2 linked regions of the Blastococcus saxobsidens DD2 genome follow. The main gene of each other region encodes a partner of the protein of the gene in region 2 in a complex. Links are inferred from orthologs where the notes say so. Each region holds a gene or a part of one and is shown on either strand. Other genes may lie near its edges. The genes, in order: BLASA_RS05650 and BLASA_RS01240.

Region 1 (15,125 bases), 910 kb from region 2 along the record:
GCTGCCCGCCGGGACCTCCCGGGGCTCCTCGTGGTACGCAGCCTGACCAAGACGTGGGGGCTGGCCGGTCTGCGGGTCGGCTACGCGCTGGGTCCGCCACCGCTGATCGCGCGCCTCGCAGCGCAGCAACCGCACTGGCCGGTCTCCACGCCGGCCCTCGCCGCGCTGGTCGCCTGCAGCGCCCCGGAAGCGCGGGCCGAGGCCGAGGCGGCCGCACGGGATCTCGACCGGTGGCGGGCGGCCCTCATCGGCAGCCTGCCGCCATCCGTGGTCGTGGAGGGCAGTCCCCGCTCCTCGTTCGTCCTGCTGCGCGTCCTCGACGGGGCGCGGGTGCGCGACGTGCTCCGGCACCGGGGGTGGGCGGTGCGCCGCGGGGACACCTTCCCCGGCCTGACCCGGGACCACCTGCGGGTGGCCGTGCGAAGTCCCGAGGTCTCGTCCGCCTTCGCCGCCGACCTCGCCGCCATCCTCTCGCCCGCTCCGAGTCCCGAGGAGGTGCCATGAGCACCGCGTCGCTCCCCCGGCCGTCCGCGCCCCTCCACCCGGTGGGCCTGCGGCTGGACGGTCGGCAGGTGGTCGTCGTCGGAGGGGGTTCCAGTTCCTACCGGGCGACCGTCGGCCTGCTGGACGCCGGTGCGGTCGTCACGGTCGTGAGCCCCGTCGTCGTTCCCGCGCTCGAGGCGCTGGCCGACTCCGGGGACCTGTCGTGGATCCGGCGCCGCTACGCGCCCGGCGATCTGGACGCCGCCTGGTACGCCGTCGTCGCAACGGAGGACTCCGCGGTGGACGAGGTCGTCGCCGCCGACGCCGAGCGCGCTCGGGTCTTCTGCACCCGCGCCGACGACCCGGGCGGCTCCAGCGCCTACCCCGCCCTCCCCGACACGGGAATCCCGCCGGCACGCGACGGCCGGACCGGTGGGGTCGTGCTCGTCGGTGGTGGGCCGGGCGATCCGGGGCTGATCACCGTGCGCGGCCGGCAGGCGCTGTCGCAGGCCGATGTCGTGGTCGTCGACCACCTGGGCCCGCGATCGCTGGTCGCCGGGCTCCGACCCGACGTCGAGATCGTGGACGCGTCGAAACTGCCGCGCGGACGGGCGATGCCGCAGGAGGAGATCAACTCGCTGCTCGTGTCGCACGCCCGCGCGGGCAAGCACGTCGTGCGCCTCAAGGGCGGGGACCCGTTCGTCTTCGGCCGGGGCATGGAGGAACTGCTCGCGTGCGCCGCCGCCGACGTCCCGGTCGAGGTCGTCCCCGGCGTCACCAGCGCGGTCGGGGTCCCGGGGGTCGCCGGGATCCCGGTGACCCACCGCGGGCTCACCCACGAGTTCGTCGTCGTCTCCGGCCACCTGCCCCCGGGCCATCCGCAGTCACTCGTCGACTGGTCCGCGATCGGCCGGCTGCGCGGCACCGTCGTCGTCCTCATGGGTGTGGAGACCGCGCCGGCGATCGCGGCCGCGCTGATCCATCACGGCCGACGGCCGACCACCCCCGTCGCCGTCGTGGTCGAAGGCACGACCGGACGTGAACGCATGATCCGGACGACGCTGGCCGACCTCGGGACGACGATCACCGAGGAGTCCGTGCGCCCGCCCGCGGTGTGGGTCGTCGGCGAGGTCGTCCAGCTGGCCGCCGGGGCAGTCGCCCCTCCCTCGGTCGGCACCACTCGAGCATCTGAGCAGCGGCCGAGTGCGGCCTGTCCCGGCAGCGCCCCCCGGACGGCGGCGCAGGCCCGCTGAGGAACGATCAGGGACGTGACGACCCCCGTATCCCGGGCGTTCGCCGGGCCACCAGGTCCGGGTACCGGCCTCGCTCGCGGGTTCGAGCCCGTCACTCACCCCGCGCAGAGAGGCCCCGGTCGGTTCGCCGACCAGGGCCTCTCTGATCAGCTCAGCGGTGCGCGGGGAGCTCGTGGTCGGCGTGCGCGGCCATCTCCAGCTGGAAGGTGGAGTGCTCGACGCTGATCGGGAAGTGGCCGGCCAGGCACGCCTGCAGCTGGTCGAGCAGCTGCGGGGACCGGCCGTCGGAGAAGCAGGAGTCCTCGACGACGACGTGCGCGGTGAGCACCGGCAGGCCGCTGGTGATCTGCGACGCGTGCAGGTCGTGCACCTCCAGGACGTGCGGCAGCGCCATCAGGTGCTTTCGGACCTCGTCGAGGTCCAGCCCCGGTGGCGTGCTCTCCAGCAGCACCGACACGGTCTCTCGCAGCAGCCTGATGGTGCGCGGGACGATCAGCACGGCGATGAACAGGGAGGCGACCGCATCGGCCCGGTGCCAGCCGGTCAGTGCGATGACTCCGGCGGCGACCAGGACGGCGACCGAGCCGAGGGTGTCGTTGAGGACCTCGAGGAACGCGGCGCGCATGTTGACGTTGCTGCTGCGTCCGCCCCTGGTGAGCACGACGATCCCGATCGCGTTGGCGGCCAGGCCGACGGCGCCGAAGACGAGCACGCCGGTGGTGGCGATCTCCGGCGGCTCGAGCAGCCGGCGGATGCCCTCGATGAAGATGTAGGCGCCGACCGCCAGCAGCACCGCGGCCTGCAGGGTGGCGCCGAGCACCTCGGCTCGGCGGTAGCCCCAGGTACGGCGCGCGGTGGCCGGGCGCAGCGCGAGCGTGGCCGCGATCAGCGCGATCACCAGGCCGGCGGCGTCGGTGAACATGTGCCCCGCGTCGGCCAGCAGCGCGAGGCTGCCGGTCACCAGCGCACCGACCACCTCGACGACCAGCACGGTGGCGGTGAGTGCCAGCACGATCGCCAGGCGGCGCCGGTCGCCACCGCGGTCGCCGGCGTGATCGTGCCCGTGGGCGTGGCCGCCGCTCATCGGCCCGCCCCTTCCTCGTCGAGGTCATGTCCATCGTCTTCGACGAGTTCACCCTCCCACGCTTCCCGGCCCTCGTGGATGGCGAAGGCGGCGATGACGAACCCGGCGACCGGGTCGAGCCAGGCAGCGCCCGTGAGGGCGTAGAGGGCCAGCCCGCCGAGGGTGGAGATGCTGAGCAGCACGCAGATCTTCGTCTCGGCGGCGTCGGCGAGGATCAGCGGGTCACCACCGAGCGCCGACCCGACGCGACGCTTGGCGCGGGCCAGCAGCGGCATGACCACGATGGACGCAGCGAGCAGGACCAGCCCGACGGTCGACGTGTTCGGCTCCTCGTCGTCGAGCAGGCTGCGCACCCCCTCGACGGCGACGTACGCGGCCAGGACGAAGAAGGTGACCGCGACGGCCTTGAGCGCGCGGCGCTCCTTCTGCTCGTCGGTGCTGCCGTGCCGCAGCCGGGCCGACAGCCGTAGCCCGACGAGGATCGCGGCGAGAGACTCGATGCCGGAGTCGACGCCGAACCCGACGAGGGAGACCAGCCCGGCGAGCAGGCCGGCGGTGATGGCGATGGCCCCTTCGGCGACGTTGTAGACCACGGTGAACTGCGCGAGGCGCAAGCCACGGCGGGTCAGCCGTTCGGTGTCGGCATCGGTCAGGGCGGTCGGCTGGCCGCTCACGCGGGGAGCCTCTCGGCGGACACGGTGCGGGGTAGTCGGCCGATGCCGGGCAGGAAGCGGGCGGCGGGGGCGACGGTGGTCACGGCCCGACCGTCTCCCCGTAGGCGGGGCACAGCACGACTGCGTCGCCGGTGGCGGCCAGCAACTGCTCGGCGGCGGCCAGCAGCTCCAGCAGCTGCGGCGCAGTCGTCAGCGACCACATCGAGGCGCGTCCCTGCGGCCGGGAGCTCACGAGCCCGCAGTCGCGCAGACAGGCCAGGTGCGCCGACACGGTCGACTGGGCCAGGCCCAGGTGCTCGGTCAGCTCCATCACCTTGTGCTCGCCGAGGGCCAGGTGCCGCACGATCGCCAGCCGGGTCGGGTCGCCCAGGCTGCGGAACATGCACGCCGCCGCGGACAGCGCTGCGGACTCGTCCACCGGAGGGGTGCTGCCCCCCGTCGTCGCCACCGCCGCGACATCGGCTCTACTCATCGCCATCCGGCGATGATAGCGCCACCGACCTTCCACGCTCGACGGGCGGGAGCGTCGCGGACCCGGCCGGTGCGCTGCACGTGCGGGGGGCAACCCCGGCGGCGCCGACAGGCACCCGCCGGGCAGGTTCCTGCACGGCACATGTCCGACCTGCCGGAAGCGGTGACCAGCGCTAGCCTTCGCGCCACGTCGTCCCCGGCCGGAGGTGGGCCCGTGCCCGGATCCATCGTCGTAGGTCTCGACGGCAGCGAGGCGAGCATCCGCGCCGCCGACGCCGCCGCCGACGCCGCCCGCCACCACGGGCTGCGCCTGGTCTTCGCCTGCGTCGTCCCGTGGTCCCCGTACTCGTTCACCACGGCGGAGGAGAACGAGCGCCGCTCGGTGGAGAAGGCGCGCGAGGAGGCCGCCGCGCGCGACCGCGTGCTGGACCCGGTGGTCACCCGGCTGTCCGCCGCCGGAGACCTGGACGTGTCGGGGATCGTCCGGCACGGCCACCCCGCGGAGACGCTGGTGAGCGTCGCCCGGGAACACGATGCGGCCTGGATCACCGTCGGTCGCGTCGGGCAGAGCCGGGTGCGCACCCTGCTCTTCGGCTCGACGCCGAGCAGCCTGATCCAGCTCTCCCCCGTCCCCGTCCTGGTGGTGCCGTGATGCAGACAGTTCTCGCCGCCACGTTCGACGAGCAGGTCGACAGCTGGTTCGCGCCGATCTCCGAACGGATCACCTCGGTCGTCTTCTACGCCGTCCCCCTGGACTTCATCGACGAGGGCGTGGTGCTGCCGCTCATCGTGGTGTGGCTGGTGATCGCCGGGTTCTTCTTCACCATCTACCTGCGCGGTTTCCAGTTCCGGGCGTTCAAGCACGCGATCCGGCTCACCCGCGGCGACTACAACGACCCCCGGGACGCCGGCGAGGTGACGCACTTCCAAGCCCTGGCGACGGCGGTCTCGGGCACCGTCGGCCTCGGCAACATCGCCGGGGTCGCGGTGGCGATCTCGCTCGGCGGACCGGGTGCCACGCTGTGGATGATCATCGCCGGGCTGGTCGGCATGTGCACCAAGGGCGTGGAGTGCACCCTCGGCGTGAAGTACCGCAACGTCTACGCCGACGGCCGGGTGTCCGGCGGCCCGATGTACTACCTGACCAAGGGGCTCAAGGAGAAGAACCCGCGGCTGGGCACCTTCGGCAAGGTCCTCGCCGTCCTGTTCTGCGTCTTCACCCTCGGTGGGGCCGTCGGCGGCGGGAACATGTTCCAGGCCAACCAGGCGTTCAGCCAGGCCCAGTCGGTGACCGGAGGGGCCGACGGCCCTCTGGGCGGCGGCGCCGCCGGGGCCATCTTCGGGCTGGTGATGGCCCTGTTCGTCGGCGCGGTGATCATCGGCGGCATCCGCAGCATCGCCCGGGTCACCGACAAGCTCGTCCCCTTCATGGCGATCTTCTACGTGCTCGCCTGCCTGACCGTCCTGTTCGCCAACTTCACCGAGATCCCGGACGCGCTGTGGGCGATCGTCTCCCAGGCCTTCTCCCCGGAGGCCGGGTTCGGCGGCGTCGTCGGTGTGCTGATCCAGGGCTTCCGGCGGGCGGCCTTCAGCAACGAGGCCGGGCTGGGGTCGGCGGCCATCGCCCACTCCGCGGTGAAGACCAGCGAGCCGGCGACGGAGGGGCACGTCGCCGTCCTGGAGCCCTTCATCGACACCGTCGTCATCTGCACCATGACGGCCCTGGCCATCGTCATCACCGGCACGTACGCCGACGAGGCCAGCGCGCCGGGCGTGCAGACCACCTCGGCGGCCTTCGAGTCGGTGGTCGACTGGTTCCCGATCGTCCTGGCGATCGCGGTCATCCTCTTCGCCTACTCGACGATGCTCGCCTGGAGCTACTACGGCCTGAAGGCCGCGACCTACCTCTTCGGCGAATCGATGCTGGTGGACCGCACGTGGAAGCTGATCTTCTGCCTCTTCGTGATCATCGGCGCCTCGTCGACGCTGGACGCCGTGATCGGCTTCTCCGACAGCATGATCTTCCTGATGTCGCTGCCCAACATCATCGGGCTGTACATCCTGGCCCGGGTCGTCAAGCGCGAGCTCTACGGCTACCGCGCCCGGCTGGAGACCGGCGAGATCCTGCCGGTCGCCGAACGGACCTGATGACCTCGGCCGTCGCCGAGGCCTGCCTACCGCCCAGGCATAGGAGGCTATGCACCCGGATCGAGGGCCCCGACCATAGGTAAAGCCTCCTATGCCTGGGGGTGGAGTGCTCGGGGGTCAGGGAGGCGTCAATGCCTCGACGATCGCCATCCAGTGCTGCAGGTGCGGTCCGGCGCGTGGGGCGTCGGGCTGCAGCGTGTACGTCAGCGCCTGGCCCCGCATGGACGTGAGCAGCACCTGGTACACCGCCTCGGCCTGCGGGTGCCGGGCCACCCGCTCCCCGAACACCTCCATCGTCAGACCCCGCAGCTGCGCGCCGAGCCGGCGCTCGTGCGGCAGCAGCGCCGTGCGCAGCTCCGGGTCGGTACGGGCCGCCCCCCAGAGCTCCATCGCGGCGATGAACAGCGGTCCGTGGAATCGCTGCCAGATCAGCTCCACGCCCAGCCGGATGCGGGCCGACGGCTCCACCGGGAGATCGGCGGCGGCCTGCCGGACGCTGGCGCTGAACTCCTCGTAGAGGTGGTCGACGGCGGCCAGCATCAGGTCGGCCTTCGACGTGAACTGGTGGGTCAGCGCGCCGCGGGAGACCCCGGCCCGGCGCTGCACCTCCTGCGTGGTCGTGCGCGCGTAGCCGAGCTCGACCAGCGATTCGACGGTGGCCCGCACCAGGGCAGCGCGCGTCACCGCCCGCCGCTCCGCCTGGGTGCGGCGGAGCGGCGGGCGGGACGAGCGCACCGAGATGCCGGTCAGCCCGATGCCCTTTCCGACAGCGAGGCCCGCAGGCTGCCCGCGGGGACGGCCCGCTCGAGGAGGATGGCCGGTGGCCGGAACCGCTCGCCGTAGGTGTCGGCCAGCTCGTCGGCCCGGGCCACGAACCCGGCGACCCCGCCCGCGTACTGGTCGACGTACTGCAGCACGCCGCCGTAGAGCGGCGGGAACCCGATGCCCATGATCGAGCCGATGTTGGCGTCCTCGACCGAGTTGAGCACCTTCTCCTCGACGCAGCGCGCCGTCTCGACCGCCATGGCGAACAGCAGCCGCTCCTGGGCGTCGCGGAACGGCACCGCGTCGCTGGTCGGGAAGAGCTCGGTCAGCCCGGGCCAGATCCGCTTCTCCGGCTGCCAGTCGAAGAACCCCCGGCCGGCGGACTTGCCGGTGCGGCCGTGCTCGACCACCATCCGAAGCACGGCGACCCCCGGGTGGTCGTCGGTGGCGCCGGCCTGGGCCGCCTCGTCGCGGATCTTCAGGGGCAGGGTGAGCGTCACCTCGTCGAGCAGGGTGAGCGGCCCGGCCGGGAAGCCGGCCTGCAACGCGGCCCGCTCGACGCTCATCGGCGCCACGCCCTCGGCCAGCAGGGCGGCGCCCTCCATGACCAGGGTGCCGAAGACCCGGCTGGTGAAGAAGCCCCGGCTGTCCTGGACGACGATCGGCGTCTTGCCGAGCTGCCGGACGACGTCGTAGGCGCGGGCCAGCGCGGCGTCGGACGTCCGCTCCCCCACGATCAGCTCGACCAGCGGCATCTTGTCCACCGGCGAGAAGAAGTGCATGCCCACGACGTCGGCCGGCCGCTGCACCCCCGCGGCGAGGCCGGTGATCGGCAGCGTGCTCGTGTTGGAGGCCAGCAGCGCGCCCGGCAGGGCATGGGCCTCGGCCTCGCTGAGCACCCGGTGCTTGAGCGCGGTGTCCTCGAACACCGCCTCCACGACCACGTCGCAGCCGGCCAGGTCGGCGGCGTCGCCGGTGGCGGTGATCCGGGCGAGGAAGGCGTCGGCCTCCTCCTGGGACATGCGGCCGCGCGACACCTGCTTGCCGACGAGCCCGGCGACGTGCGCCCTGCCCTTCTCCGCGGCCTCGACGCCCACGTCCTTGAGCACCACCTCGACGCCGACCTTGGCGAAGGCGTGCGCGATGCCGGCGCCCATCATCCCGGCGCCGAGCACGCCGACCTTGGACGCCACGAACGTCTCCTCGACCAGCGGCCGGGAGCCGCCACCGTTGATCCGGTTCAGGTCGAACCACAGCGCCTGGATCATGTTGGTCGAGATCTGGCCGACCACCAGGTCGACGAAATAGCGGCCCTCGACGGTGAACGCGGTGTCGACGTCGACCTGCAGGCTCTCCACCGCCGCCGAGAGGATCGCGTACGGCGCCGGGTACGGCGCGCCCTTGAGCTGCTTGGTCAGGTTCGCCGGGAACGCCGGCAGGTTCGCGGCCAGCGACGGCGAGGACGGCGTACCGCCGGGCACCTGGTAGCCCGTCACGTCGTAGGGCTGCTGGGCGCCCTCATTCGCCAGCACCCACGCGCGTGCCTTCGCCAGCAGCTCGTCGCGGTCGGCCGCGGTCTCGTGCACCAGGCCGAGCTCCAGCGCCTTGTCGGAGCGGACCTGCTGGCCCTGGAGGAGCAGCTCGAGCAGCGCCGTCGTCAGGCCGAGCAGCCGGACCGAGCGGACGATCCCGCCGCCACCGGGCAGCAGGCCGAGGGTCACCTCGGGGAAGCCCAGCTTGACCTTCGGGTCGTCGAGGACGACGCGGTGGTGGCAGGCCAGGGCGATCTCCAGGCCCCCGCCGAGGGCGGCGCCGTTGACGGCCGCCGCGACCGGGATGCCCAGGGTCTCCAGCCGGCGCAGCTGGCCCTTCACCCGCGTGACCTGCGCGAGGACGTCGCCCCGCATCTCCGGCGTCGCCTGGATCAGGCTGCCCAGGTTCCCGCCCGCGAAGAAGGTCTTCTTCGCGCTGGTCAGGACGACCCCGCGGATCGAGCCCTTCTCGCGCTCCAGCCGGTCGATGGTCTCACCCATGGACCGCACGTACGCGTCGTTCATGGTGTTCGCCGACGACGACGGGTCGTCGAGGGTGAGGACGACGACGCCGTCGGCGTCGGACTCCCAGCGGATGGTGCTGTCGCTCATCGGGGTGCTCCTCAGACTCGCTCGACGACGGTGGCGATGCCCATGCCGCCGCCGACGCACAGGGTGGCCAGGCCGTAGCGCAGGTCGCGCCGCTCGAGCTCGTCGACGAGCGAGCCCAGGATCATGGCGCCGGTGGCGCCCAGCGGGTGCCCCATCGAGATGGCGCCGCCGTTGACGTTGACCTGCTCGTGGTCGAAGCCGGTGTCGGCCATGAACTCAGGACGACGGCGGCGAATGCCTCGTTCATCTCGACCAGGTCGATGTCGTCGACGCTCAGGCCGGCCTTGGCCAGCGCCTTGTGGGTGGCCGGCGCGGGGCCGGTCAGCATGATGACCGGGTCGCTGCCGGACACGGCGGTGCTGACGATGCGGGCCCGCGGGGTGAGCCCGTGGCGGGTGCCGGCCTCCTCGGTGCCGACGACGACCAGCGCGGCGCCGTCGACGATGCCGCTGGAGTTGCCGGCCGTGTGCACGTGGTCGATCCGCTCGACCCAGTGGTACTTGTTCAGCGCCACGGCGTCGAAGCCGCCCATGTCCCCGATGCCGGCGAACGCCGAGGGCAGGGCGGCGAGCGACTCCACCGTGGTGCCGGGGCGGACCAGCTCGTCGGTGTCGAGGACGACGGTGCCGTTCTGGTCCGTCACCGGGACGACCGATCGCTCGAAGTAGCCGTTGGACCAGGCCTTGGCCGCGCGGGCGTGCGACTCGGCGGCGTAGGCGTCGACGTCCTCCCGGCTCCAGCCGGCGAGGGTGGCGATGAGGTCCGCGCCGATGCCCTGCGGCACGAAGCCGGTCCGCGCCGCGGTCTCCGGGTCCATCGGCCAGGCCCCTCCGTCGGAGCCCATGGGCACGCGCGACATCGACTCGACGCCACCGGCGAGCACCAGGTCCTCGAAACCCGAGCGCACCTTCTGCGCGGCCAGGTTGACCGCCTCCAGGCCGCTGGCACAGAACCGGTTGATCTGGACGCCCGCCACGGTGTCGGGCAGCCCGGCGGCCAGTGCGGCGGTCCGGGCGATGACCGCCCCCTGCTCGCCGACCGGCGAGACGACGCCGAGCACGATGTCGTCGACCAGCGCGGGGTCGAGCTGCGGGTTGCGGCGGCGGACCTCGTCGATGAGTCCGGTGGTCAGGCTGATCGGCTTGACCGAGTGCAGCCCGCCGGTCCGCTTGCCCTTGCCGCGCGGGGTGCGCACGGCGTCGTAGATGAATGCCTCGGTGGACATGCTCGTCCTCTCGGGTCCTCGGGGTGGGAAGGGTCAGACGCCGAGCGAGCGACCGACGATCTCCTTCATGATCTCGGTCGTCCCGCCGTAGATGGTCTGGATGCGCGAGTCGAGGAAGGCCTTGGCCACCGGGTACTCGAGCATGTAGCCGTAGCCGCCGTGCAGCTGCAGGCAGCGGTCGACGACGCGCTTCTGCAGCTCGGTCGTCCACCACTTGGCCATCGCGGCGTCCTCGACGGTGAACCGGCCGGCGTTGTGCTCACCGATCGCCTTCTCGAGGTAGGTCTCGGCGATCGAGACCTCGGTGTGCATCTCGGCCAGCTCGAACCGGGTGTTCTGGAACGACCCGATGGGCTTGCCGAACGCGGTGCGGTCCTTGCAGTACTGGACGGTCAGGTCGAGCACGATCCGGGCGGAGGCGACGGCGCCCGCGGCGATGGAGAGCCGTTCCTGCGGCAGGTTCTCCATGAGGTGGAAGAAGCCGTGCCCCTCGGTGCCGAGCAGGTTGGCGGCGGGCACCCGGACGTCCTCGAAGAACAGCTCGGCCGTGTCCTGGGCCTTGAGCCCGACCTTGTCCAGGTTCCGGCCGCGCTCGAAGCCGGGCATCCCGCGCTCGACGACCAGCAGCGAGAAGCCGCGGGCCCCGGCCTCCGGATCGGTGCGGGCGACGACGATGACCAGGTCGGCGTTGATGCCGTTGGTGATGAACGTCTTCGACCCGTTCAGCACCCATTCGTCGCCGTCCCGGCGGGCCGTCGTCCGCAGACCCTGCAGGTCGGAGCCCGCGCCCGGCTCCGTCATGGCGATCGCGGTGATGCTCGCGCCGCTGACGACGCCCGGCAGCCAGCGCCGCTTCTGCTCCTCGGTGGTGAGGGAGATGAGGTACGGCGCGACGACGTCGTTCTGCAGGGTGAACCCGAGGCCGCTGGCCCCCACCCGGCTGATCTCGGCGGAGAGGATCGCGTTGTAGCGGAAGTCGGTGACCCCGCCTCCGCCGTACTCCTCGGGGACGTCCATGCCGAGCAGCCCCTGCTCGCCGGCCTTGAGCCAGACCGACCGGTCGACGACCCCGGCCTCCTCCCACGCGGCGTGGTGCGGAACCACCTCCTTGGCCAGGAAGTCCCGCAGCATCGCGCGGAACGACTCGTGCTCGGCCTCGTAGAGCGCGGACTGCACAGCCACCTCCGGGTGGTCGGATGATCTCCCGGCGGTCAGCGCGCGGGAAACCTGAACATACAGACCGATCGTTCTGTATCTTCGCGATCCAGGTCACGCCCGATGCACCACCGAGGGAGCCCCTGTGCAGGAGTACTCCACGCCCACCGCATTCGAGATCCCGGCATCCGCCGCACTGACCGATGCGGTCACCGACAACGCCGGCGACACCCCGGAACAGGTCGCCTTCAGCCGCAACGTCGACGGCCGCTGGATGCCGGTGACCAGCCGGGAGTTCGCCGCGCAGGTCTCCGCACTGGCCCGCGGGATGGTCGCGGCCGGGGTCCGGGCGGGCGACCGGGTCGGCATCATGAGCCGCACCCGCTACGAGTGGACGCTGGCCGACTACGCCGTCTGGACCGCCGGCGGGGTGTCCGTGCCCATCTACGAGACGTCGTCGGCCGAGCAGGCGCAGTGGATCCTGTCCGACTCCGGGGCGGTGGCCGTGGTGGTCGAGAACGCGGCACACCGGTCGATGATCGGCTCGGTGCGCGACCGGCTGCCCGACCTCCGGGACGTCTGGGACATCGAGGCCGGCGACCTGGACACGGTCGCCGCCGCCGGCGCCGAGGTGCCGGTCGAGGAGCTCGCCGGGCGCCGCAGCACCCTGACGGCCGACACGCTCGCCACGATCATCTACACCTCCGGCACGACCGGGCGGCCCAAAGGCTGCGAGCTGACCCACGGCAACCTGCTGTACGTCGCCGAACTGGCCCCTCAGGTCATCCCGGCGATGGCGGCGAAGGACGCCAGCTCACTGCTGTTCCTGCCCCTGGCGCACGTCTTCGCGCGGATCATCCAGATCGGCTGCGTGCAGAACGGCGCACGGCTCGGCCACACCCCCGACCTCGCCTCGCTGCTGGCCGACCTCGGCACCTTCCAGCCGACCTTCCTGGTCGCGGTGCCCCGCGTCTTCGAGAAGGTCTACAACGGCGCACGGCAGAAGGCGCACGCCGGCGGCAAGGGTGGGATCTTCGACCGCGCCGAGCGGGTGGCGGTCGCCTGGTCGAAGGCGCAGGACAGCGGCGGGGCAGGCCTCGGGCTCAACCTGCAGCACAAGCTGTTCGACACCCTGGTCTACGGCAAGCTGCGGGCGGCGATGGGCGGCAAGGTGGAGTACGCGCTGTCGGGCGGGGCACCTCTCGGCGAGCGGCTGGGCCACTTCTTCCGCGGCATCGGCGTCACCATCCTCGAGGGCTACGGGCTGACCGAGACCACCGGGCCGAGCACGGTCAGCGGCCCGGACGCGATGAAGGTGGGCACGGTCGGCCGGCCGGCCCCGGGGTCCGCGGTACGCATCGCCGAGCACGGCGAGATCCAGGTGCGCGGCCCCCAGGTGTTCCGGGGGTACTGGAACAACCCCGAGGCCACCGCCGAGACGATGCGCGACGGCTGGTTCGCCACCGGCGACCTCGGCGTCATCGACGACGAGGGCTACGTGACGATCACCGGCCGGATCAAGGAGATCATCGTGACCTCCGGCGGGAAGAACGTCTCCCCCGCCGTCCTGGAGGACAAGATCCGGGCGCACCCCCTGGTCAGCCAGTGCATCGTGGTCGGCGACAACCGCCCGTTCATCGGCTGCCTCGTCACGCTCGACGCCGAGGCGCTGCCCGGCTGGCTGGAGACCAAGGGCCGGGCGACGGACACCCCGATGGCACAGCTGGTGGACGACCCGGAGGTGGTGGCGGAGATCCAGGCTGCCGTGGACCGGGCGAACGAGCAGGTGTCCAAGGCGGAGTCGATCAAGTCCTTCGCCATCCTCCCGGTCGAGTGGACGGTCGAGGGTGGCCAGCTGACGCCCTCGCTGAAGCTGAAGCGCTCGGTGGTGATGAAGGAGTTCGCCGGCGAGGTGGAGAAGATCTACGCCCACTGACCCGCTCGGCACCACGGGGCCCGTCCGCGGCTGCGGACGGGCCCCCGTCGCTCCATTCCGGAACAGGTGGGACCGGTGTGACGGGTGCGGCCGACACGTGCCCGGCGGTGGTGGCGGAAGGGACGGAAGGCTCGGACTCTGGTCGGCATGACCACCGTCTACGCGTACGGCACGGCACACGCGGTCCTCATGGTCGGCTCTTTCGGCGCGGAGGGCCTCACGCCGCGGCAGATCGGCCCGGCCCACGCCACCATCGGCCGGGTGAACGGGCAGAGCCGCAAGGCACTGTGCGGCGCCTACGTCTCGATCGACGAGCAGGTGTCCTGGCCCCCGGACGGCTACGAGGACCACCAGCTCTGCCCGAACTGCGCCACGCTCGCCGCCCTCTGAGCCCCGCCCCTCAGGCAAAGGAAGCTATGCCTACGGGATCGGACGCGAAACCGTAGGCATGGCCTCCTATGCCTGGGTCAGCCGCCGGCGACCGAGGGCAGCACCTGCACGACGGCGCCGTTGCGCACCGGCGTCGCCAGGCCGCCCTGCCAGCGCACGTCCTCCCCGTCGACGTAGACGTTCACGAACCGCCGCAGCGCGCCCGACTCGTCCCGGATCCGCCGGCCCAGCACCGGGTGACGGGCGCTCAGCTCGTCGAGCAGCGCGTCCAGGGTGGTGCCGGCGGAGTCCACCTCGAGGTGCCGCGAGCCCCCGGCCAGATCGGCCAGGACGCCGGGCAGCACGATCTGCACGCTCATCTCCGCCCCCCGGTCACGGCAGCCGCGCCGCCCGCACGACGAGCACGTCGGGCAGGTGCTCGGCCACCGTGCTGAACGTGTCGCCCTCGTCCGTGCTGGCGTAGACGCACCCGTCCCGCGTGCCGACGTACACCCCGGTCACCTCGTGGTCGTCGGTGCACAGCGCATCCCGGAGCACCGCCGTCCAGGCCCCGTCGGGCAGGCCGGCGCCCACCTCGGTCCAGCTCCCGCCGGCGTCGCGGGTGCGGTGCACGCGCAGTCGGCCGCCCGGGGGCACGCGCTGCATGTCGGCGACCAGCGGCACCACCCAGGCAGTGCCGGGTGTTGCCGGCGAGGCGGCGACCGGGAAGCCGAAGTCGGCCGGCAGCCCGTCGGCGATCGAGGTCCAGGAGGCGCCCCCGTCGTCGGTGCGGAAGACGCCGAAGTGGTTCTGCGCGTACATCCGCCGCGGGTCCCCGGCGTCGACGGCGACCTTGTGCACGCACTGCCCGTACTCGGGCGCCGGATCGGGCATGAACACGGCGCTGATCCCCCGGCTGTGCGGGGCCCAGCCGGTGGCGCCGTCCTCGCTGACGTAGACCCCGCCGGTGCTCATCGCGACGGTCATCCGGTCGGTCGCTGGATCGGGCAGGACGGTGTGCACCGCTCCCCCACCGGCTCCCGGCTCCCAGGTCGGCCGGTGCGGGTGGTCCCACAGCCCGCGGACGAGCGTGAAGCTGCAGCCGCCGTCGGTGCTGCGCCACAGCGACTGCGGCTCGCAGCCGGCCCACACGACGTCGGGCCGGTCCCCCGAGTCGGGCCGCAGCTGCCAGACCCGGCCCAGCGCCGCCCCGGTGTCCTCCGGGAAGCGGATGGCGCCGGAGTCGGTCTCGTGCCAGCTGCCGCCGAGGTCGTCGGACCAGGTGACGGTCGGGCCCCAGTGCCCGTACTGGACGCCGGCCAGCAGCCGGGGCGCCGGACGGCGGGTGTCGATGGAGACCGCCGCGATCTCCTGGGCCAGCAGGTGCGGCCCGTCGAGCGTCCAGGTGCGGCGGTCGT
Region 2 (15,084 bases):
GACGAACAGCAGGACGACCAGCCCGCCGGTGACCAGCAGCTCCCCGGTCCCCTGGGCGACGGCGCGCCAGCGGCCCGGGGCAGGCCGGACAGCCGGCGGCGGCGGTGGCGGTGGGGGCACCCGCTCGATGGGCTGCGTGTCGCTCATCAACGGTCGGTCCCCCCTTCCGCGTTCGGGTCGTGACAGCCGGCTGGGAATGCTAGGCGCGGCCACCGCCTCGCCGCGGGACGCGCGGGGCTGCGCCGGAGGGCCGTGGCCGGTGGGACGGATGAGGTGGCGCCGAAGCGGTCCGCGAGGCGACGCTGGGCCGGGCCCCAGGAACGCCGGGGGCCCGGACCCCGCCGTCGGCGGCGGAACCCGGGCCCGTGGTGACCGGCGGCTGCCGGTCAGGTGTGCGTCAGGCGGTCGCGCGGCGCCGGGAGGCGACGAGCAGGCCACCACCGAGCAGGAGGGCAGCCGCCCCGCCGGCCAGCGGCAGCGCGATGTCGGCACCGGTGTCGGCGAGCACAGCAGCCCCGGTCGCGGTGGCCGTGCCGCCGACGACCGTGACCGGCAGCGTCAGGTAGCGCAGGTTCCCGGCCGGGTCGACGCCCGAGCCGACGAGCGTGTGCTCACCGTCGGCCAGACCGGCCGGGACGGTCACCGTCGCGGTGAACGAGCCGGTGGCGTCGGTGACGACCTGCGTGAGCACCTGCGGCTCGGAGTAGATGACCACGGTGACGGTCGAGTTCGGCAGGTAGCCGGTGCCGGTCAGCGTGATCTCCTTGCCGGCCGTGACCGGACCGGTCGCACCGGCCGGGCGACCGAGGGCGCCGTCCGACGCCGGCACCGTGGCCGGGACGGTGGGGGCCGGGATCACGCCGGCGGGCACGACCGCCGAAGGAGTACCGACGTTGCCCTCGGTGTCCACGGCGAAGACCGTGACCCCGTACTCCGCGCCCGGCTCCGCCGGGAAGACGCAGACGCGCGGCTGATCCACGTCGACCTCGCAGGCCAGGTCCCCGCGCTCACCGGCACCCCAGCCCACCACGTACCCGGCGATCGGGTACGTGCCGGCGGACGCCGGCGGGTTCCAGGTCACCGTGATCGAGGACGGGCCGGCCTTCGCGACGACGTTCGTCGGCGCACCGGCCGGAGCGGCGGGCGCCGCGCTCACCGCGGCGCTGGCCGCACCGGGGCCGGCGGCGCTGTCGGCGCGGACCGTGACGCTGTAGGTCGTGCCGTTGGTCAGACCGGTGACGGTGGCGCTCCACGAGCCGAAGGCCCCGGTGGCGTCCAGCGCCTGCCACGTGGTGCCGCCGTCGGTGCTGGCGTCCCAGCCGGTCACCTCGGCCATAGTGTCCCAGTCGAAGTCACCCTCCTCGAAATAGAGGTCGATGGAGCGGTCCCCGGCCGTGACCCAGAGGCCGGTCGGAGCGTTCGGCACGGCGCAGGGGTTGGCGACACCGCTGACGGATCCGGCCGCACCCGGCTCGGCGGTCGTGTCGGTGGGGGTGCCGATCGGTGTGGTGTTGATGAGGTTCGAGCCGTAGCCACCGGCTCCGCCGTCGTTCGAGCCGGCGTTGAACTCCGCACCCTTCCCACCCGAGGCGATCAGCGCGACCGCCTCGCCCTGGGTGACCACGGAGGCGGCTCCGCCGCCACCGGAGGCGCCGACCCCGTTCTGGCCATCGAAGCCGCCCCCGCCGATCGGGTTCACCCCGCCCGGGGCCGGGTCCGTGGTCCCGGGGGCGCCGTCCGCTCCGCGGCCGAGCCCGAACACGTCCCCCTCGAACGCGGCGGTGGTCACCACGAGCCTGCCGCCGGGCGCACCGGGCGCGCCCTCGCCGGTGGCCCCACCGTGGCCGCCGACGACGGTCCAGGTGATGGAGCAGTAACCCGGCAGCACCTCGTAGGTGCCGGCCGAGTCGTCGAAGGCGACCGCGACGACAGGGGTGGTGGCCGCCTGGGCCGTTCCCGGGACGCCGAGCACTGCGGTGGACATCCCGACCGCGCTCAGGGCCACCAGGCCGAGCGCACGACGAGACGGGAACGTGAGCTGCACGTCGACTCCCTCTGTGGTCCCGGAACGCCGGGGCGGTGGCCCGGTCGTCCGGACGCGAGGGGACCAGACCACGGCGCCGGGTGCCGGGATCCGCCGCCGCGCAGGGCAGAACGCATGGGGCTGCGCGTGACCGGATCGTTACCAGTGCCAGGAAACCGCAGGTCAGCAGCGGAACTCATCACGCCCGAAACCGCCAAGAGCGACCCGGTCCGGTTGTGCGGATCAGTTCAGCACGAAGCCGTACCGCAACTCCTTCCGCGCACGTGGACGGCGCACGACGTCCTGACGGCGTAGCCCGGACCGCCCGCGTGTCAGAGGGCGCGGATCGTCCCCACGAGGTGCTCGGTGCCGGTCGTCGCGTTGCGGACGGCGACGTCCCAGCCGCCGTCGGCCTGCGCCGTCGAGAGCGTGACCGTCGACGGCAGGAACAGCGGCTTGCGGAAGCCGACGTCGACGGTGAGCGCATCCGGCAGCCGGTTGGCCACCGCCGCGAGCACCCGGGCCTTCACCCACATGCCGTGCGCGATCGCCCGCTTGAAGCCGAACGCCTTCGCGGTGAGCCCGGAGAGGTGGATCGGGTTCACGTCGCCGGAGACCTTCCCGTAGCGGCGGCCGGCGTCGTCAGGGATCCGCCAGGTGGCGGCCGCACGGTCGAGGGTCCCCACCGCCACCGTCACATCGGAATCCGGTGCTCCCTCGGGGGCCCGCGCCCCGCGGGCCAGGTAGGTCGAGCGCCCGCGCCAGACCTCCTGCCCGCCGGAGGACACCGACGCGCAGAGATCGACCGTCGCCCCGCTGCGGTGGGTGGCGAACCGCTCGGCCCACACCTCGAGGTCGAGGGCCTCCGACGCCGCGATCGGCCGGAGCACGTCGATCCGGTTCCGCACGTGCACGAGCCCCGGGAGCGCCAGCGGGAAGGACCGGTCGCTCATCAGCGCCATCTGCAGCGGGAAGGTGAGCACGTGCGGGTACGTGGCCGGCAGCGAGTCGGCGAGCGGGAACCGGCACACCCGGGCGTAATCGGCGAGGTTTGCGGGTTCCACGGTCACGCCGTGCCGCGCCAGCCGGGTATCGGAAAGGTCCCCGCCCCGGCCGCGCGCGGTGAACGCCGCCTTCGCGAACAGCGCCGCCATGTTCGGCGGCTGCTCCAGGACGGTGGTCGCCATCAGGCCCCCAGCATCGACTGGCCGCAGACCCGCACGGTCTGCCCGTTGACCCCGGCGCTGCCCGGCTGCGCGAGCCAGGCGATCGTCTCCGCGACGTCGACCGGGAGCCCGCCCTGCTGCAGCGAGTTGATCCGCGACCCGACCTCCCGGGTGCCGAAGGGCATCGTCGCCGTCATCTCGGTGATGATGAAGCCCGGCGCGACGGCGTTGATCGTGGCGCCGCGCTCGGCGAACAGCGGCGCCCAGGCCCGCACCATGCCGATCACGCCGGCCTTCGACGCCGCGTAGTTGGTCTGGCCGCGGTTGCCGGCGATGCCCGACTGCGAGGAGACGCAGACGACGCGCGCGCCGGGCTGCAGGGTGTCGCTGTCCAGCAGCGCCTGGGTGATGTCGAGCTGCGCCTGCAGGTTGACCGCCATGACGGAGTTCCAGCGGGCGGCGTCCATGTTCACCAGCAGCTTGTCGCGGGTGATCCCGGCGTTGTGGACGATCACGTCCACGCCCTGTCGTCCGTCCGCGGAGTGCCGCTCGCGCAGGTGCTCGACCAGCCGCTGCGGGGCTTCCGCGGCGGTGATGTCGAGCTGCAGCGCCGTCCCGCCGATCTCGTTGGCGACCTGCGCCAGGTTGTCGCCCGCGGCCGGGATGTCGACGGCGACCACGTGCGCGCCGTCCCGCGCCATGACCCTCGCGATCTCCGCGCCGATCCCCCGGGCCGCCCCGGTGACGACGGCGACCGTGCCGGCCAGCGGCCTCTCCTCGTCCTGGTCGGCCGGGACGTCGGCCGGGGAGACGGTGAGCAGCTGCCCGTCGACGTAGGCGGACCGGCCGGAGAGGAAGAACCGGAGCGGGCCGGCCAGTGAGTCCTCCGCACCTTCCGGCACGAAGACGGCGTTGGCCGTAGAGCCACCGCGGAGCTCCTTCGCGATGGACCGGACCAGTCCGTCCACCGCCTGCCGCGCCGCGGCCTGCGCCGGGGAGTCGGCGTCGGTCGGCGGGGCGGCCAGGATCAGCACCCGGCCGGACGCCCGCAGCCGCTTGATCGCCGGGGCCAGGAAGTCGTGCGCGCCGGCGAGGTCACCGGGGCCGGTCACCCCGGTCGCGTCGAGGATCACCGCGGCCGGCTTCGCGCCGTCGGTGCCGCCGTCCGCCGTCACCGGCGACTGCACGGTCACCCCCGCATCCCGCAGGACGGCGGTGACCGTGTCGCGGAGCCGGCCGTCGCCGGCCGAGCCGACGACCGCCGGGCCCGGCAGCAGCGGCTGGCCGGGCTCGTAACGGCGCAGCACCGCCGGCCGCGGCAGGCCCAGCTGCTTGGTGATCGTGGTGCCGAAGCCGGAGTTGGCGAAGGTGGTGTACCAGTCAGCCACTGGAGGTCTTCCTTCCACAGATGGGATGAGGGCGTGCGCTCTGTCGCGGCCCGGGTCAACCCGGGTCGCGCAGGGTTGAGCCGCGTGCCCACGCGGCTCCACCCCGCCGGGCCCGGGTCGACCCCGCGGCGGCGACTACCGGGTCACGACTCGAGGATGGCGACGACGCCCTGGCCGCCGGCCGCGCAGATGGAGATCAGACCGCGCTTGCCGGGGCCCGCCTCGTGCAGCGCCTTCGCCAGCTGGGCGACGATCCGGCCGCCGGTCGCGGCGAACGGGTGCCCGGCCGCCAGCGACGAGCCGTTGACGTTCAGCTTCGACCGGTCGATCGAGCCCAGCGGCGCGTCGAGGCCGAGCGTGTCCTTGCAGTAGGCCGGGTCCTCCCAGGCCTTCATCGTGGCGAGCACGGTGGAGGCGAACGCCTCGTGGATCTCGTAGAAGTCGAAGTCCTGCAGGGTCAGCCCGTTGCGGGCCAGCAGTACGGGGACGGCGTACACCGGCGCCATGAGCAGGCCCTCGCCGCCGTGCACGTAGTCGACCGCCGCGGTCTGCGCGTCGACCAGGTGGGCCAGCACCGGCAGGCCCTTGGCCTCGGCCCACTCGTCGGAGGCCAGCAGCACCGCGGAGGCGCCGTCGGTGAGCGGGGTCGAGTTGCCCGCGGTCATCGTGGCGCCCTCGCCCTTGCCGAACACCGGCTCGAGCGTGGCGAGTTTCTCCACCGACGAATCCGGCCGCAGGTTGTTGTCGCGGGCCAGCCCGAGGAACGGCGTCACGAGGTCGTCGAAGAAGCCGCGGTCGTAGGCGGCGGCCATGGACCGGTGCGAGCGGACGGCGAGCTCGTCCTGCTCCTCGCGGCCGATCTCCCACTCCTCGGCGGTGATCGCCGCGTGGTCACCCATCGCCAGGCCGGTGCGCGGCTCGGCGTTGCGCGGGATCTCCGGCGCGATCATGCCGGGGCGGATCCGGCCGAGGACCTTGAGCCGGTCCTGCCACGTCTTCGCGTTGTTCAGCGAGATCAGGACCCGGCGCAGGTCGTCACTGACGGCGAGGGGAGCGTCCGAGGTGGTGTCGACGCCCCCGGCGATGCCGGACTCGACCTGCCCGAGGGCGATCTTGTTGGCGACGAGGATCGCCGCCTCCAGGCCGGTGCCGCAGGCCTGCTGCACGTCGTAGGCCGGCGTGGTCGCCGACAGCTTCGAGCCGAGCACGGCCTCGCGGGTGAGGTTGAAGTCGCGGGCGTGCTTGAGGACGGCGCCGGCGACGACCTCGCCCAGGGACTCCCCCTGCAGGCCGAAGCGGGCGACCAGCCCGTCGAGCGTGGCAGTGAGCATGTCCTGGTTGGACGCCTGGGCGTACGCCGTGTTGGATCGCGCGAACGGGATCCGGTTCCCGCCGACGATCGCCGCCTTGCGGGTCGTGGGCTGCTGGCTCTGCGCCATGGAGACCTCCGGGTTCGGGTGGAGCTGGCCGGTACTCACGGTATCAGGTACCGTCGGTCACTGTGAAAGCCGAGGCGGTGCGAGAGACGTCGCACGTGCAGCCCCGCGTGCAGGAGAAGAAGGTGGCGCACCGCCGGGACCGGCGCGACTCGAGATGGGACGAGCACCGGCGGGAACGCCGCGAACAACTCGTCCAGGCCACCCTCACCGCCGTCGGCAAGCACGGGGCCGGCGTCGGCATGGAGGAGATCGCCGCCGAGGCCGGCACCAGCAAGACCGTCGTCTACCGGCACTTCGCCGACCGCACCGACCTGCACGTCGCCGTCTGCGCGCGGGTGGCCGAGCAGCTGCTGCCCACGCTGCGGGCGGCGATGAGCAGCAGCGCCGAGCCCCGCGCCATGCTCGGCGCCGCGATCGAGGCCTACCTCGCCTTCCTCGAGGCCGATCCCGAGGTCTACCGGTTCGTCGTCTCCGCCCCCGGCGGCGACCGGCCGGCCGACGCCGATCCGGTCACCGGCCTCGCCGACCTCGTCGGCGACCAGGCGGCCGCACTGCTGGCCGCCGCCCTTGCCGACGCCGGCCGCGACCCGGCCGCAGCGGCCCCCTGGGGCCACGGCGTCGTCGGCCTGGTCCGCGCCGCCGCCGACTGGTGGCTGCGCACCGGCCGCCCCATGCCCCGTCGCGACCTGGCGGCGCACCTCACCGCACTGGCCTGGGCCGGGCTCTCCGGCGTCGTGACCACCGACAACCGCAAGGAGGACCTGTGACGAGCACCCTGCCACCCACGGTGGACCCGGCCCACCTCCAGGAGGCGCTCGACGGCCGCTGGGCACACGTGCGCCGCGACGCCCGGGAGAACCTGCACGACCCGGACATGTTGCCGGTCTACGGCGAGTCGATGGCCGAGGCCCGCGAGCGGGTCACCCGCGCGGCACGGACGCTCGCCCAGTCGGGTCGGGTGGGCTTCGGCTTTCCCAAGGAGTTCGGCGGCGAGGCCGACGCCGGCGGCTCGGTCACCTCGATCGAGATGCTCGCCTTCACCGACCTCTCCCTCATGGTCAAGGCCGGTGTCCAGTGGGGGTTGTTCGGCGGCGCCGTCCAGCTGCTGGGCACGCGCCGGCACCACGAGACCTACCTGCGCGACATCATGAGCTTCGACCTGCCCGGCTGCTTCGCCATGACCGAGACCGGCCACGGCTCCGACGTCCAGCAGCTGCGCACCACCTGCACCTACGACCCGGCCACGCAGACGTTCGACCTGCACACCCCGCACGAGGCCGCGCGCAAGGACTACATCGGCAACGCCGCCGAGGACGGGCGCATGGCGGTGGTCTTCGCCCAGCTGATCACGCAGGGGACGAACCACGGCGTGCACGCCTGGCTGGTGCCGATCCGGGACGAGGACGGGAACCCGATGCCCGGCGTCACCATCGGCGACGACGGCCCGAAGGCCGGCCTGCTCGGCGTCGACAACGGCCGGCTGACCTTCGACCACGTGACCGTGCCCCGCGACATGCTGCTCGACCGCTACGGGCAGGTCGCCTCCGACGGCACCTACACGTCCAGCATCGAGAACGAGACCCGCCGCTTCTTCACCATGCTGGGCACGCTGGTGCGCGGCCGGGTCAGCGTCGGCGGCTCGGCGGCGTCGGCCACGAAGCTGGCCCTGGACATCGCCGTGCGCTACGGCAACGCCCGCCGCCAGTTCGCCGCCCCGGGCGAGGAGCGCGAGATCGTCATCAACGACTACCTCGTGCACCAGCGCAAGCTCCTCCCCGCGCTGGCCAGGACCTACGCGCTGAACTTCGCCCAGGCCGAGCTGGTCAGCACGATGCACGACGTCCAGACGGCGGTGCACGAGCACGGCCAGGAGATCGACGAGCAGGCCCAGCGCGAGCTCGAGTCCCGCGCCGCCGGGCTCAAGGTCGCCCAGACCTGGCACGCCACGCAGACCATCCAGATGTGCCGCGAGGCGTGCGGCGGGGCCGGCTACCTGCAGGAGAACCGGCTGCCGCACCTCAAGGCCGACACCGACGTCTTCACCACGTTCGAGGGCGACAACACCGTCCTGCTGCAGCTGGTCGCCAAGGGCCTGCTCACCGGCTACCGCGACACGTTCGGCTCGCTCGACGGCTGGGGCCGGATCGGCTTCGTCGCCGACATGGTGCGCGAGACCGTGCTGGAACGGACGGCGGCCCGCGCGCTGATCGCCCGCCTCGTCGACGCCGTGCCCGGGCTGGAGGACGTGCCGATGCTCGAGCGCGGCTGGCAGCTGAAGATGCTCGAGTTCCGCGAGAAGCACGCGCTCGAGGGCGCCATCCGGCGGCTCCGGAAGAACTCCACCACCGTGTCGTCTCCCACCCACCCGATGGCGCCCTTCGACATGTTCAACGACGTCCAGGACCACGTGCTCAAGACGGCGCAGACGCACATCGACCGGATCGTCCTCGAGGCGTTCGTCGACGGCGTCGACCGCACCACCGACCCGGCCGCACGGACGCTGCTGGACGCCGTCTGCGACCTGTACGCGTTGTCGACCATCGAGGCGGACAAGGCCTGGTTCCTCGAGCACGGGCAGCTCACTCCCGCACGCGCCAAGACGCTGACCGCCACGGTGAACTCCCTGCTCAAGCAGCTGCGCCCGCACATGACCACGCTGGTCGACGCCTTCGCCATCCCGGCGGACTGGAAGGCCGCGGCCATCCTCGAGGAGGAGCCCGGCCGGCAGGAGGCCATGGCCGCCCGCGACGCCGAGCTGCGCCGGCAGCACGGTGCCGGGACGCCGGAGGGCACCGCGACCGACCTGGACGTGCCACCCGGCCAGTGACACAGCGGTGTTCCACGCGCAGCCTGGGTCCGAGTGGCCACGTACCCGGGATCAGGCCGTGCCGGGAACTGTGGGCCGGCCGGTGACACAGGTGTTCCGCGCACAGTCGGACTCTGCCCAGCGCTGATGGGCAGAGTCCGACTGTGCGGAAAACCATGCCTGGCGCGGGCCGTAGCGCCCCGGGGAGTCGGCGTCGGGTGGAGACGGTGCCGATCTCGACCGCCCGGCGTCAGCCCTCAGGGTGCAGGCGGACGGCGAGGACGGCGACGTCGTCCTCGGCGTCGGGCAGGAACATCCGCTCGAGCACCCGGTCGCACAGCTCGCCCAGCGGCAGCCCCTCGCAGTCGCCGAGCACCTCGAGCAGCTGCTGGGTGCCGGCGTCGATGTCCCGGTCGCGCCGCTCGACCAGCCCGTCGGTGTAGAGCAGCACCGTGGACCCCGGCGCGAGGACGGCCACGTGGTCCTCGCGCACCGTCTCCGGCGCCACGCCGAGCAGCAGATCGGCCTGCTTGCCCTCGAGCAGCACCACGCTGCCGTCGGAAGCGAGCAGCGCCGGCGGCGGGTGGCCGGCGTTGGCCCAGCGCAGCCGCACGCGGCCGGTCTCGTCGCCGGGCTCGGGCTCGAGGTGGGCGACCAGCGCGGTGGCCATCGTGTCCAGTGCCAGCCCCTGGACGGCGCGGTCCAGCTCGCTGAGCACCTCGGCCGGTGAGCCACCGCTGGAGTAGCTGATCCCGCGCAGCAGCCCGCGCACCTGGCCCATCGCCGCGGCTGCGCGGGTGTCGTGCCCGACGACGTCGCCGATGGCCAGCACCGTCGCCCCACCGCGCTGCAGGAAGGCGTCGTACCAGTCACCGCCGATCTCGGCGCCCTCGGCCGCCGGCACGTACCGGACGACGATCTCGCCGTGCTCGGGCTGGGGCGGCTCGGTCAGCATGCTGCGCTGCAGCGCGTCGGCCAGCTCCCGCTGCTGGCCGTAGAGCCGGGCCTGGTGCAGGGCCAGGCCGGCCCGCCGGCCGATCTCCACGGCGGTGTCCACCTCGCGGTCGCCCAGCGGGCCGCGCTCCTCCCGGGTGAACAACCCCAGCGCGCCGAGCACCTGCCCGCGGGCGACGAGCGGGACCGCCACCCCGGAGCCCGCGCCGAGCCGCGCGAACCGCTCGCGGGCGCCGGCGTCGGGCAGCGCACGGGCCACGTCGTCCCAGTCGATCACCGGCAGCATCACAGGCGAGCCGGTCGTGGTGACCCGGCGGGCGGCCGACGCCTCGCTCATCGTGGCCACCATCGCCCGCACGTACTCCTCCACCTCGGAGCGGCGGGCGGCGTCCCGGTGACTGCTGGCCACGTCGTGCAGCCGGCCCTGCTCGTCGGTGACCACGATCCAGCACCAGTCGGCGAGCTCGGGGACCACGAGCGAGGCCAGCCGGCCGATCTGCTGGTTGATGTCCAGCGTGCCCGACAGCACCCGGCCGGCCTCGGCGAGCAACCGCAGCCGCTCGTTGGCCTGGGCCATCGCCGCCACCGCGGCGGCACGCTCGGCGTCGGCCTGCAGCCGCGAGACGCTCAGCGCGATCTGCGCGGCCAGCGCCTCCAGCACCTCGACGTCGTCCCCGAGGAAGTCGTGGTCGACGGTCCAGACCACGAGGAACGTGCCGAGAACCCGGCCCTCCACCCGCAGCGGCACCGCCGCGAGGGCGCGCAGCCCCACCAGGTCGACGACCCCCGCCATCGCGGGGAACCGGGCGATCGTCTCGGCGGGATCGCTGAGCAGCAGCCGCCGGCCGCGCCGGGCGGCGTACTGGACCGGCAACGCGTCGTCCATCGGCAGGACGACGCCGTCGACCAGCCCGATCTCGGGGTGCTGCTCCCGGACGGTGGCCGCCAGGTCGCCGGCCATGTGCAGGCGCAGCGGACCGCCCGGTCCGTCGACGATCGCGAGCGCACCGGTCTGGGCCCCCAGCACGTGAGCGGCCCGCACGACCACGTCGGCGAGATCCTCGAGGCGGGCGGCGTTGGCCAGCTCGGCGGCGACCTCGGCGATGGCGGCGGCCCGCTCGACCGCGGTGAGCCGCCGCTGGGCCTGCCCCCGTGCCTCGGTGACGTCGAGGACGGTGCCGAGCACCCGCGCCGGTGCACCCGATGCGTCGGCCACCACCCGGCCGCGGGCGAGCACCCAGCGGGCGACGCCGTCCTCGCGGCGCACCCGGAACTCGACGGTGTAGTCACCCCGCTCCTCGATCGCGACCCGCATCGCCTCCTCCACGGCGGCGTGGTCCTCCGGGTGCACGTGCTCGGTCAGCACCTGGTCCAGCGACTCGTGGTCCATCGCGGAGTCCACGCCGAACAGGGCCGCGCAGCGCTCGTCCCAGTGGATGGTCCCGGTGCGCAGGTCGCGCTCCCAGATGCCGACCGAGCTGGCCTCCAGGGCCACCTCCAGCCAGGCGCGGGAGGTGCCGACGGCGGACTGCGCGGCGGAGAGCTCGAGCTCGGCGACGACGGAGGCCGCGAGCTGCTCCAGCAGCTCCTCGGCGTCGTCCGACCACTCCCGGGGGGCGGCGTCGTAGCCGGCCAGCGCGCCGACCACCTGGCCCGAGGCCGCCAGCAGCGGCGCACCCAGGTAGGACCGCACCTCCCCCGAGGTGACGGCCGGCAGCCCGGCGACCCGCTCGTCGTCGGCCGCCGAGGAGATCCGCAGCGACGAGCCCTGGCGCACGGTGATCGCCGAGAGGGCGCCGGTCAGCAGTGCCGGCCCACCGACCACGCCGGCCGGCAGTCCGTGACCACCGACGACGACGTCGCGGTCGGTGAACAGGGTGACCTTCACGTGGCCGACATCCAGCAGCCGCGCGGCGAGCGCGGAGAGCCGGTCGAAGGCGGCCGGGCCGGGCACCTCCAGCAGCAGCCGCCGGGCCGCGGCGACCCGCAGGGGATCGGTCAGCGGGTCGCTCCCCGGCAGGCCCGGAGGGACGGTGGACGCAGCGCCGGCCACACAGCCCTCCGCCCGGTGTCGCCGCACCCGGTCGGGTGCTCCTGACGCACATGCTGGCACGACCGTCCGACGGATCGGGGCCGGCACGTCCGGCGGGGCGGACGACGGGCGGATCTTCCTGCGGGGGGAGATCCGGGCGCGGGTTCAAGGAACGACGCCGATCGTCCGATCCACCTCTCATGCTCGGCATGCGCACGGTCGCTCTCCCGGATTGCCGGCCGCTGCTCGCCGACGCCGACGACCTCACGCTCGTCTTCCAGCCCATCGTCGACCTCGCCACCGCGACGATCGCCGGCTACGAGGCACTGGCCCGGTTCCCCGGCACCGCCGGACCCGACGCCTGGTTCGCGGCCGCGGCCGAGGTGGGGATCGCCGCGGAGCTGGAGGCGCTGGCGGTCCACAAGGTGCTCGCCGCCGTCGACGGGCTGCCGCCGAACGCCTTCCTGACCCTCAACGTCAGCCCCCACCTGCTGGGCACCGACGTCGTCCAGGACGCCCTGTCCAGCCGGGCCGACCTGCACCGCGTGGTCGTCGAGCTCACCGAGCACACCCCCGTCGACGACCTGGCCGCCCTGCGCCGGCAGACCGACGCCCTGCGCGAGCGGGGCGCCCGGATCGCCCTCGACGACGCCGGCAGCGGCTACTCCGGGCTGCAGCAGCTGGCCGCCGTCCGGCCGCAGCTGGTCAAGCTCGACCGGGCGCTGGTCGCCGGCATCGACGGCGACCCCGTCCGCATGACGCTGGCCGAGATGATCGGGGAGTTCGCCGGTCGGATCGACGCCCGCCTGCTGGCCGAGGGCGTGGAGACCCCGGCCGAGCTGGCCGCGTTCGCCCGGCTCGGCGTCCCGCTGGCCCAGGGCTGGCTGCTCGGCCGGCCCGCGACGACGTTCGCCCCGCTCTCCGCCGAGGTCACCCAGCTCCTCCGCGCCCAGGTCGCCCGGGCCCGGGTCACCGAGACCGTGGCCGGCCTGCTGCGGCCGGTGCGCCGGTACGAACCGGACGAGGACACCGCCATGGTGGCGCCCGCGGTCCTGCTCGGCCCGCACGGCGAACCGGCCGGCCTGCTGCTCAGCGACCCGCGGACGGCGGAGGTCTACACCTCCCCCGTCTCCCTGCGGGTGCACCCGTCCACCGGCATCGACGACGCGCTCCGGCGGGCGCTCAGCCGCCCGCCGGCCCAGCGGTTCGACCCGGTGATCTGCACCGACCCGACCGGCGAGGTCCTCGGCCTGCTCCGGATCGAGGACCTCGCCACCGCGGCCGGCTCGGGCCGCTGACCGGCGGAGCCCGCGGCGGTCAGGCCGCCGCGTCGGTGAGGCGCCGGCGTTCGTCGTCGCCGAGCACCAGGTCCTGCATCGGCAGCAGGTCGGCGAGCTGCTCGACCGTGCGCCCACTGGCGATGGGGGCGACGACGGCCGGCTGGTCGGCCAGCCAGCGCAGCGCCACCGCCGGCATCGGCACGCCGTACCCGTCGGCGACCTCGGCGAGGGCGGCGAGCACCCGGTCGCCCCGCTCCCCCAGGTAGGCCGACGCCTTCTCCGCCCGCACCGAGTCGATCTGCTGCCCCGGCCGGTACTTGCCGGTGCGGAAGCCCTTGGCCAGCCCGTAGTACGGCAGCACGCCCAGCCCGCGGTCGAGGGCGACGTCGCGCAGCTCGTCCTCGAAGACCGGCCGCTCCATGAGGTTGTAGTGGGCCTGCAGGGCGGCGTACCGCGCCGTGCCCGCCCGCTCGGCGGTGTCCAGCGCCTCGGTCAGCCGCGCCGCCGAGTAGTTCGACGCGGCCACGTACCGCACCTTGCCCGCCTGCACCAGCTCGTCGAGCGCGCGCACGGTCTCCTCGAGCGGCGTCGTCCCGTCGTCGTAGTGGGCGTAGTAGACGTCGATGACGTCGGTCTGCAGATTGCGCAGCGACCGCTCCGCCGCCGTCCGGATCTCCCCGGCGGCCAGCGGGTGCTCCTTCTGCATGCGCGAGGCCTTGGTGGCGATGACGACCCGGTCGCGGGCGCCGCGGTCGGCCATCCAGGCGCCGAGGATCCGCTCGGACTCGCCGTCGCCGTAGGACTCCGCGGTGTCGACGAACGGCTGGACCGTGCTGGGGGTGGCGTCCAGGTAGCGGTCGAGCACGGCGTACGACGTCGCCTCGTCGGCCGTCCAGCCGAAGACGTTGCCGCCCAGGCAGAGCGGGCTCACGGTCAGATCGGTCCCTGGCAGCGTCGGCATGGACCCACGCTAGTAGCAGGCCCCTCCTTCCCCCCCACGCCCGCACGCCCGGCGCGGGCCCCTGAAGGCCGGCCGGGGGATGCGCACGGGCCGCGGGACAGCTGTGACCGGGGAGGTTTCTGCGGGCTCCGCAGGGCCCCCGGTGGCGGGACCGACGGGTGGCATGGCACCGTGCCCCCCGGCCCGGCCTCCCGCGAGACCGGGCGCCCCGTAGGCCGCGCCACCCGCGCGGATCTCGGGGAACCCCGCCGGCGCCCCGCGCGTCCAGGGTGAAGAGCCGGCTGCGTGCCGCGCACACGGCACCCGCCACCGCCTACGGAAGGACACACATGAACAAGGCCGAACTGGTCTCCGCCATCGCCAAGCGCGCCGACGTCCCGGCCTCGACCGTCGACTCGGTCCTCGCCGGCCTGCAGGACGAGCTCGTCGACGCCATCACCCGTGGCGAGAAGGTCGCCGTCCCGGGCCTGATCACCGTCGAGCGCACCCAGCGGTCCGCCCGCACCGGCCGCAACCCGCAGACCGGGGAGTCCATCGACATCCCCGCGGCGAACGCCGTCAAGGTGACCGCCGGCTCGAACCTGAAGAAGGCCGCGAGCTCCGTCCCCGTCTGATCCCTCCCGGGACCGGTGGTCGCCGCCGGGCGGACGTCCCGACCCCGTGTGTCCCGGCTCACAACGGCGTGAGTCAGGATGCCGGTCGAGACGTTGCCCGGCGGCGGGCGGCGTCCTGGACCCGGAGGTGGGCGTGAGCAGTGATCTGCAGGTGCGGACGGACCCGGCCGAGGTGGGCATGGACCCGGCCCGGTTGGCACGCATCGACGGGCGGCTGAACCGCTACGTCGACGACGGCCAGCTGCCCGGCTTCCTGGTCACGGTCGCCCGGCGCGGGAAGCTCGTGCACGTCGGCCGCGCCGGCTTCCGGAACGTCGAGGAGGGCCTCCCGGTCGAGGAGGACACCCGCTGGCGGATCTTCTCGATGACCAAGCCGATCACCTCGGTCGCGGCGATGATGCTGTACGAGGAGGGGGCCTTC

The links.
Region 1: the proteins of BLASA_RS01240 (region 2) and BLASA_RS05650 are in contact, whole or in part, in a solved structure (PDB 8BNU), measured with the Escherichia coli proteins. The link is inferred for Blastococcus saxobsidens DD2 from one-to-one orthologs.

The regions. Positions count from the first base shown.
Region 1 is NC_016943.1:1,176,690-1,191,814, reverse strand. The notes cover bases 6,442-9,408. They hold BLASA_RS05650 (3-hydroxyacyl-CoA dehydrogenase NAD-binding domain-containing protein), read right to left. Parts: upstream 9,023-9,408; coding sequence 6,860-9,022; downstream 6,442-6,859. Other genes in these bases: BLASA_RS05655 (TetR/AcrR family transcriptional regulator), read right to left, coding at 6,442-6,797. Also shown: Rv2231c family pyridoxal phosphate-dependent protein CobC, read left to right, coding at 1-504; cobA (uroporphyrinogen-III C-methyltransferase), read left to right, coding at 501-1,736; BLASA_RS05680 (cation diffusion facilitator family transporter), read right to left, coding at 1,888-2,820; BLASA_RS05675 (cation diffusion facilitator family transporter), read right to left, coding at 2,817-3,494; BLASA_RS05670 (ArsR/SmtB family transcription factor), read right to left, coding at 3,574-3,972; BLASA_RS05665 (universal stress protein), read left to right, coding at 4,180-4,617; BLASA_RS05660 (alanine/glycine:cation symporter family protein), read left to right, coding at 4,617-6,113; more of BLASA_RS05655, read right to left, coding at 6,231-6,441; BLASA_RS05640 (acyl-CoA dehydrogenase family protein), read right to left, coding at 10,281-11,429; BLASA_RS05635 (AMP-dependent synthetase/ligase), read left to right, coding at 11,548-13,338; BLASA_RS05630 (hypothetical protein), read left to right, coding at 13,486-13,728; BLASA_RS05625 (ubiquitin-like small modifier protein 1), read right to left, coding at 13,806-14,087; BLASA_RS05620 (sialidase family protein), read right to left, coding at 14,101-15,125. UniProt on the Escherichia coli protein: Catalyzes the formation of a hydroxyacyl-CoA by addition of water on enoyl-CoA. Also exhibits 3-hydroxyacyl-CoA epimerase and 3-hydroxyacyl-CoA dehydrogenase activities.
Region 2 is NC_016943.1:266,403-281,486, reverse strand. The notes cover bases 3,869-6,794. They hold BLASA_RS01240 (acetyl-CoA C-acetyltransferase), read right to left. Parts: upstream 6,017-6,794; coding sequence 4,721-6,016; downstream 3,869-4,720. Other genes in these bases: BLASA_RS01230 (acyl-CoA dehydrogenase), read left to right, coding at 6,780-6,794; BLASA_RS01235 (TetR family transcriptional regulator), read left to right, coding at 6,079-6,783; BLASA_RS01245 (3-oxoacyl-ACP reductase), read right to left, coding at 3,869-4,577. Outside these bases: BLASA_RS01260 (class E sortase), read right to left, coding at 1-147; BLASA_RS01255 (fibronectin type III domain-containing protein), read right to left, coding at 398-2,044; BLASA_RS01250 (MaoC family dehydratase), read right to left, coding at 2,356-3,210; more of BLASA_RS01245, read right to left, coding at 3,210-3,868; more of BLASA_RS01230, read left to right, coding at 6,795-8,843; BLASA_RS01225 (SpoIIE family protein phosphatase), read right to left, coding at 9,073-11,829; BLASA_RS01220 (EAL domain-containing protein), read left to right, coding at 12,018-13,106; BLASA_RS01215 (aldo/keto reductase), read right to left, coding at 13,126-14,049; BLASA_RS01210 (HU family DNA-binding protein), read left to right, coding at 14,208-14,663; BLASA_RS01205 (serine hydrolase domain-containing protein), read left to right, coding at 14,797-15,084.